Regions from separate parts of the Lysinibacillus sp. NPDC093210 genome, predicted to be linked through region 2. Evidence: riboswitches for the same ligand, from Rfam matches in the RefSeq annotation. Region 2 holds a riboswitch; the other holds the start of a gene.

Region 1 (4,415 bases), on a different contig from region 2:
CATCTTGGCGATTACGTTGGAAGCCATCTAAAAAGGCTAAGTTTCCTAGGCCGCCAGCACCAATAATTCCAGCCATTGCCGTATACCCAACGAGTGCTACAGCCGTTACGGTAACTCCAGAAATAAGTGCTGGTAATGATTCTGGAATTAGTACTTTCCAAATAATTGTGGACGTTTTAGCACCCATCGAGCGTGCTGCTTCAATAACGCCTTTATCAATTTCTCGTAATGCAATTAATACCATTCGTGCATAGAATGGTGCAGCACCGATAATAAGTGCTGGTAGGGCTGCATTTGCTCCTCGAATTGTCCCAAGTAAAAACTTCGTAAATGGTATTAGTAAAATAATTAACACGATAAATGGAATCGAACGGAATATATTAACGACCGATCCTGTTAAAAAGTTAACGATTTTATTAGCCCATAATTGGTTTGGACTCGTTAAAAAGAGGATTATGCCAATGGCTAAACCAAGTATAAATGTTACGACTGTTGAAAGTGTGGTCATATAAAGTGTTTCATATGTGGCTGTCCACATTTTTTCCCAGTCGACATTCGGAAAGAGACTAGTTAGCATTTGCAATCACCTCCGTTTGTACTTCAACTGTATTTAAATAATTTAGTGCAGCTGCTACATTTGTATCCGTGCCGTCAATTTGCACAATAAGAGTACCGTATGCGCCATTTTTAGTTTGCGAGATATTGCCATGGACAATACTAATTTCCACATCAAACTGTTTTACTAAATGCGATATAACAGGCTGCTCTGTTTTTTCACCAACAAAGACAAGCTTAACAAGGTGGCCCGTTGGATAATTTACTCTAAGCTGTGCAACTGTCTCCTGGGTTTCCTTCGTATCGGTAATTTGAGAAACGAATTTTTTAGTAATCGCCGCTTGTGGTGCTTGGAACACTTGTAATACTTCCCCACGCTCTACAATTTCTCCAGCTTCCATTACCGCTACACGATGACAGATTTTGCGGATTACATGCATTTCATGGGTAATTAATACAATTGTTAAGCCTAATCGTTCGTTAATGTCGACAAGCAAATCAAGAATTGCATCTGTTGTTTCTGGATCGAGTGCCGATGTAGCCTCATCACATAACAACACTTCAGGATTATTGGCAAGCGCTCGTGCTATACCAACACGTTGCTTTTGACCGCCTGATAGCTGTGATGGATACGCCTTGTCACGTCCTTCTAATCCAACAAGCGCAATAAGTTCTTTCACACGTGCGTCTCGCTCACTCTTAGCTATACCTGCAATTTCAAGTGGAAAAGCGATATTTTCAGCAACTGTTCTTGACCAAAGTAAGTTAAAATGTTGGAAAATCATACTTACCTTTTGTCTAGCATCACGCAACTTTTGACCCTTAATAGATGAAAATTCTTGATTGTTCACCTTCACCGTACCTGTTGTCGGCTTTTCTAAACCGTTTAATAAACGAATCATCGTACTTTTACCAGCGCCACTATAGCCGATAATGCCAAAAATCTCACCTTTGTTAATCGTAAGATTGACATCTTTAACAGCAGTTAATTCGCCATTTGCGGTTTTGTATTTCTTCGTAATATTTTGAAGCTGTATCATAGCGAATACTCCTTTTCTCATATAGAAAACCCCTTCACTCATAGACAAGTAGAAGGGGTCACGTACTTTATACGCTAAACCGTTCTCTCATCTTTCAAAGAAAAATCTTTGAGTGATTTGGCACCTTTTCACATATGTGATGGTTGCCGGGCTTCATAGGGCACTTCCCTCCGCCGCTCTTTATAAGAGTTCGATATATTTAATAGTTTTTAATATAGTTGTTACTTTACCATGCTAGCAAAGTTCAGTCAATTGGTTTTTTTAACAATTCGTATAAAAACGGTACGGATTGAAATGCATAAACCTTCTCTATAACTTTTCCACCATCGCTAACGAGTAAACAAGGTACACTTTCGATTTGAAAATCATAAGCTATTTGCTCTAAAAAATTTATATTTGCCTTACCTAATTTTAACTGCGGCAGTAACTGTTCTATGATATCCATCATTTTAGATGCAACTGCACATGTTCCACACATCGGTGTATATAAATAAAAGGCAGTTTTTTCACCTGATTTTACAGCCATTTCCCACTGCTCTTTTGACCATTCTTCCATTTTTCACGCAACCTTACAAAATATATTCATTATGAATGGAAAAATGCGCGCGTAATAAAATCATCGCAAGCACTTTCCTCGGTGTAGTTTCTACTTCTTTATAAGTAGGCATTGTCCGCAAATGCTCCGCCTCAGGATAATGTCTGTCCATTAATGCTCGTAGTTTATCTCCTGATGCATCTGCATCAAAAAATGTATATAGCTCACAGCCCTCATATGGGTCGAGTAATTCTTCTAATTGATGCACACCAATTGTACCATTTGTACAAAGTATTGTAACATCTTCACTCAAAATAGGTTCTATTTGAAGCTTATCCGAACGGCCTTCCACGATTAAACATTTCCCTTCGAACATCACGCCACCCCCATTTAGACAGTTATCTACTACAACAATTCATTGCAATTACCGGATTCAAAACGATGCATAGATCTGCATGTTAACAATCATTTCCACATGTCTCTTCGCAATTTGGACAACATTTTGGTGAGTCACTGTACTATCGTTTACTCTTGCAGAGTTAAGCTTTGTACACATCAAATTAACAACTAATAACTGGTGTTATATAATAAAAAACGCCGGTATGTATGCCGACGTTTTTCTATTATAGGCTTGTTTATTCTGCAATCATTTCTTCGTATTGTTCTGCAGTCATAAGGCTTTCAATCTCTGAAGCATCAGCAGGCTCTACAACGATCATCCATGCTTTTTCATATGGTGATACGTTTACGAATTCAGGGCTATCTTCTAAATCTGCATTTACTTCAACTACAGTACCTGAAATTGGTGCGTATAATTCAGAAACAGTTTTTACTGATTCTACGCTTCCAAATGGATCATCTGTTTTAATTTCGTCGCCAACTTGTGGAAGCTCAACGAAAACGATATCTCCTAATTCAGATTGTGCGAAATGTGAAATACCGATACGTACTTTACCATCTTCTAATTTTACCCATTCGTGTTCTTCAGAGTAACGTAAGTCTTTAGGTGTGCTCATGCCAAAAACCCCTCCATAAATATGTAATATATTCACTTTCAGTGTGCCATACTTCTTTCATAAAAACAAGGATTAAAGCTGTTATTTCCACGTTTGTTCAAAATCTGATTCCTTAAAACCTAACGTTACTTTTTTTCCATCAGTAACAATCGGTCGCTTAATTAGCATACCGTCAGAAGCAAGTAGTGTGAGCTGTTCATCTTCCGGCATTTCCGCCAGTTTATCCTTCAACCCAAGTTCACGATATTTCATGCCAGATGTATTGAAAAACTTCTTCAGTGGCTGCCCGCTAGCTTGCCAATAACTCTTTATTTGCTCTTTCGTAGGTGGTTGTTCAACAATGTGTACCTCTTCGTATGAAACGCCATTGTCGTTTAACCACTTCTGTGCTTTTTTACAAGTTGTACATTTAGGGTAATGGATAAATTGAATCATATTTATAGGCTCCTCTGCTATCATTTCCTGTAGTATACCATCATAACTAGTATGAGCCAAAATGAAACATTTATTGGCTAGTTACGCAAGATAAATTAGTAATGTCGAATGCGCCTATTGCCATAGATTTTCACTATGGACGGACGGTCTGACCAGCATAGAAATTGTTTGTGTGCCTGGCACCTCGTATATGACACTTAGCAAAGATTCCATACAAAGGCACCGACATGATAAAAGACAACAAGAATGATCTTCTCGTTGCCTTTTGTCGATATTCTGATCCTAGCTACCCTATAGCAAGTAGCTAGGTCAAAGATTATATTATACGATGAATTTTTCTGCTTCGATTAGTTTAACTGAAGCTTCACGCTTTTTAGCAATAAGGTTATAGGGATTGTTACGAGTCAGTTTACGTAATGCTGACAATGTCATACGTGCAGCATCTCCATCTGCTGAAGCAAGAATTGTATCCTTTGCCTCTTTCTCAATTTCTGCAAATGCTTCTTGGCAGAAGATTTGTGTGTAAAGTAGTTTTTGATTTGATTTTTCTGCACCTTCACGCGCTATTGCCTTTTCTGTACGTAAAACAGCAGACTCCATAGCGAATAATTGGTTGGCGATATTGGCAATGTTCACTAATACCTCTTGTTCTTGGTCAAGCTTCGCTCCATAACGTTGTGCTGCCATACCAGCTGCTAACACAGCAATTTTCTTCGCATTTTTCACAAGGTATTTTTCTTGTGCTAGTGGCTCTGTGCCTACATCTTCAGGCATTAGCATAAGAAGTTCTTGTTGTAAGTTTTGTGCGACCTGTAATAATGGCAATTCACCTTT
Region 2 (4,415 bases):
GTGCTTCGCAATGTCTAATTACGTAAATCTTCTTCATTTCGCTCCCCTCCCAGTTCAAAAAATCGCTATGTCTATTTATAATATTTTACTATTTATAACAAATATCAGTAAAGGTATTCACTCATGAACTACAAACAACCATCATATATTTAGTCAGTGTAAAAGATGATGCTTAAAGGAGGATATGATGCAAGCGGAAAACAAACGCCTTCGGAAAATTCAACATCTTGCTCATGAAATTATGGATGAGATGAACGCAGGAAAAGAATTGAATGAGCTCGAAACATTAATACCTGTCATTGATAATTTATCTCGTGCAATCGGTGATTTAACAGACGCCTTTGGCAATTATTCATTAGATTATGTAGAGGAAAAAGTCAAAAATGCACATACCCTATTGTTTAAGAAAGACAAAGTAGATATGTACCAGTTATGACATAAAAAAAGGGTAGCCCCCTAAAGGGTTACCCTAACGTCATTAATGCTCTTCAGGTGTAAATGTTTTGCAATCTGTTTCTTCACTATTGGATGCATGCTGACCTTTTTGACTTACAACGTAAATAGCTTCTGCAGTACATTTGTTACCAGAGCCCCAATACGTGCAGTTATTGACTTCACATAGAATCTGTTGTGCCATCGTATCACACCTCCTCTTTTGTTATCCTTAACAAAAGTGGAGTTTTCAATACTTAACTTAAACATAAAACCTTAAAATAACCTAAAATAACAATGGTGCTTCGTTTTTTCTTTATTATCTTCTTACAGCGACTAATTTATTTGCTGCATGACAATGTTTAATATTGTTGTCATGCTGATCTTCAAATTGGTAAGAACGATAATATTGAATTGACCAACTATGATATAAATCTTTGATTTCGCCTTCTTTACATATTCCTTTAATAAATGGTGCTAAATCTTCTGGAATATCTACTTCGTCTGTAAATACGGTAATAATATTGATGCCCTGTATCTTCGTATGTATTTGCATTGATTGAATAATGTTATGCCAAGCTTCACGCTCTAAAAAGTGGAACAAGCCATGTGAAATAATACAATCATAGGATCGTTTAAACTCATATGTAGTAACATCTTGCACAATAGCGTGCAAGTTATGTAATTGATGCAACTCTTTGTATCTATTGATTTTAGCGATGCCTGCCTCCGAAATATCGATGGCTTCAACCTCAAACCCAAGCTGTGCTAAATAGACTGCGTGCCTACCATCACCACATCCTATATCTAAAATGCGTGCACCTGCTTGTAACCTATTTGCACATTCAACCACTTCCTCACTTGGTTTACCAAAAGCATAATGCGTATCTGCTAAGTAATCTTTCTCCCAAAACGGTTTCACTTTCTCATCTCCTCTCTAGACTAAGTATATCAAACGTGCTATGACCTAACTTCATCAAAGCACGCCGTCAATCTATTCCTTAATAATTATCATATCATTTTCATCGAATTCCCACATATCACCATGCGCAACTTCCCAATAAAAGCCGTTTGGATCTTGGAAATACCCGCTATAGCCTCCCCAAAACACTGTTTCAGGCTCCTTTACAATATTCGCCCCAGCTTTTTTTGCTAACAAAAATACTTCATCGACTTCTTCTTTAGACTTTCCATTATAGGCAAGTGTAATGCCATTAAAGCCATTACCTACAGCGGGTGGATTCGCTTCATCAATATCCTTTACTAAGCGCTCAATTGGGAATAAAGATATTTTTGTTCCTGCATTATTGAAAAAAATAACATCTGGATTTGTTTCATCCCCATAGACGACTACTTCAAAACCCAGCCCTTCACGATAAAATGCCAGCGATTCTACCATATTTTTTACTCCCAATGTAATTAAATTTAAACGGTTCATCCCATCTTCCCCCTTTTCTACATTATCTATTACTTATTCTACTATTTTAGTTAATTTCCCTTTATCTCCATGACCATGGTACACGCTCCATATAAAAGATGACCCTCAACACAAAACATAATGCCGCTACATAAGATACACTAAGATATTAGCTATGGATTGGAGGAATTCTGCTGTATTACAATCCTTATCCGTATTATGTTTATGTAAATCAATATCCAAATTGGGGCATTTCTAACACCCCTTTACTATATCATTTGCCCGGACAGCTTGCGATGCCCACATCTCCAAACCCTAATCCGTACCCGCCTATTAATACATTGAAGTTGAAGACATCTGCCAAACAAATTCAGCCAATTATGCAGCAGGCCCAATTACTGACAGAGAAAATTGAAGGGTCTGATCAATTTGCACATGATCTTAAGAATGCTGCACAGCTTTCCAAGCAAGATGAAGTGCAAAAACTCATTTCTTCAGCGGGTGTTACGGCGAAGTTTGAAGCGAAATATACGCCAGATAATATTCGAATTGTATTATCAGAAGGTGGGTGCTGTAGTATAGCGGTAATTTTATATTGGTGATGAAGAAGGCTTCTTATTTTTTATAACCATGCACTCCTATAGAACTTGTAAACTATTTTTGATTATGCTAAAGTATTTGGTATTACTATTTCTGAAAATTCATATATTTTTCTTATCAAGAGAGATGGAGGGATTGGCCCTATGAAGTCTCAGCAACCAGTCTTAGGCATGGTGCTAATTCCAATTTGCGAACTTCGCAAAAAGATGAGGAGACTGACTTCAGTTACACGAGAGTCCTCTTCTACAAGTAGGGCTCTTTTTTTATTTTGTTTTTAACTATTCATAGTAAAAGAAAGCAGGGAATAAAAATGACAAATGAACTTTTACAAGCATTGCAGCTATTAAAATCTAAGCAATGGGTCGACTTAACACACACATTCGGACCTAACTCGCCTCATTTCTTTATGTTTGAAGATGCCAAATTTAAAACGTTATTTTCGCATGATGACGGCTTCTTTGCACAACAATTTACGTTTCCTGGGCAATATGGAACACATATCGATCCACCTATCCACTTTGTTTCAGATACACGCTACTTAGACGAATTAGAATTAAAAGAACTTGTCCTACCGCTAATTGTTATTGATAAGTCTACGGAAGCTGAATCGGACAATGACTTCTCGTTAAGTGTACAAGATATTTTAGATTTCGAAGCAGAATATGGAGAAATTGAAGCAGGGACATTTGTTGCACTGCGAACTGATTGGAGTAAACGTTGGCCAGATAAGGATTTGTTCAATAATAAAGATAAAGACGGTCATAACCATATTCCAGGTTGGGGATTAGAAGCGTTGCAGTTTTTATTTACAGAACGGAACATCAATGCAATTGGTCATGAAACGTTCGATACGGATTCAGCGTCAGATTTCCGTAAAAACGGAACGCTGGATGGCGAATACTTTGTACTAGATCAGGATACATATCAAATTGAATTAATGACGAATCTAGATAAGCTACCAGCAAAAGGAGCAGTCATTTTCAATATTGTGCCAAAGCCTGAAAAAGCATCTGGATTCCCTGTACGTTCTTTTGCGATTTTGCCTTAAGTCAATACAAAATGGTCTGCCTCAAATGCCATATAAACATTTGCAGCAGACCTTCTTTTAACAGGCTGTATTCATTTAATAGTATTTCTTTTTTTAAATAAAAAGTACACAATCAGCATTAGTACTATAAATAACAATACTGCATATAGGCTGTATTGAGATAAATACATACCAACAAAACGCCACTTATTTCCTAGCACTTTCCCTAAAGTAATAAATGTGAAAGTCCATACGATTGCACCAGCATACGCATAAACAGCAAACTTTTTATAAGGATAATTATTAATTGCTGCAATATATGCTGTAAGATGACGAACGCCAGGTATAAAGTATCCAATTAATAATAGTACAGGCCCTATCTTTTCAAACAATTTTTTCGTAAACTCAATTTTTTGTGCAGTTATATGAATTTTCGGCCCATATTTTTGTAATAACGGCAAACCGAATCGACGACCAACAAAGTAGCTGAGGGTGATGCCTCCTGCAGCTCCCACCGCAGCACTTATTAATGCAGGAATATGCTCTAAATTTTCCCGATAAACATTATACCCTACATAGGTTAAAAAAATTTCGTCAGGAAGTGGCAGCCCGACAATCCCTCCAACTAGTATAAGAATAATCCCAAAATACCCGTAATGTTCAATAAGAGATTGCACGTGATGCACCATTTTTTACCCCACCTAAAGCCTTAATTTTCCCATTATCTCAGCTTAACATAAGCCTCTTAAAGTCAATTATTTCTAACAATCACTTTTGCATAGGTTTAATCATTATTACATGTATATCAATATTGTACAATCATCACTACTTTATTTTTGTTAAATTCAGTTTTCACAAAAAAACCTTTTTACCGTAGCTACGTATCTCTTTCAGCGCTAATTTCTATTTACGAGGACTCCATATCCCTTACTGTAGCTC

The links. Region 2 has a riboswitch for S-adenosylmethionine ahead of ACIP9C_RS19410 (cyclase family protein). Riboswitches for the same ligand answer to the same signal wherever they lie in the genome.
Region 1: it holds a riboswitch for S-adenosylmethionine, as region 2 does, so the genes downstream of both, ACIP9C_RS17775 (methionine ABC transporter ATP-binding protein) here and ACIP9C_RS19410 (cyclase family protein) in region 2, are expected to answer to the same signal.

What each region holds. Positions count from the first base shown of each region.
Region 1 covers NZ_JBIVOE010000008.1:79,352-83,766, forward strand. The annotation lists gene ACIP9C_RS17770 (methionine ABC transporter permease) at 1-577, opposite strand, end outside; gene ACIP9C_RS17775 (methionine ABC transporter ATP-binding protein) at 567-1,595, opposite strand; SAM riboswitch class I at 1,680-1,784, opposite strand; gene ACIP9C_RS17780 (thioredoxin family protein) at 1,840-2,151, opposite strand; gene ACIP9C_RS17785 (toprim domain-containing protein) at 2,165-2,506, opposite strand; gene gcvH (glycine cleavage system protein GcvH) at 2,766-3,146, opposite strand; gene ACIP9C_RS17795 (arsenate reductase family protein) at 3,228-3,581, opposite strand; gene ACIP9C_RS17800 (acyl-CoA dehydrogenase family protein) at 3,903-4,415, opposite strand, start outside.
Region 2 covers NZ_JBIVOE010000009.1:173,951-178,365, forward strand. The annotation lists gene ACIP9C_RS19380 (histidine phosphatase family protein) at 1-37, opposite strand, end outside; gene ACIP9C_RS19385 (group-specific protein) at 188-436, shown strand; gene ACIP9C_RS19390 (DUF1540 domain-containing protein) at 479-637, opposite strand; gene ACIP9C_RS19395 (methyltransferase domain-containing protein) at 752-1,354, opposite strand; gene ACIP9C_RS19400 (VOC family protein) at 1,427-1,870, opposite strand; gene ACIP9C_RS19405 (YuzC family spore coat inner layer protein) at 2,146-2,451, shown strand; SAM riboswitch class I at 2,561-2,662, shown strand; gene ACIP9C_RS19410 (cyclase family protein) at 2,760-3,497, shown strand; gene ACIP9C_RS19415 (DedA family protein) at 3,569-4,165, opposite strand.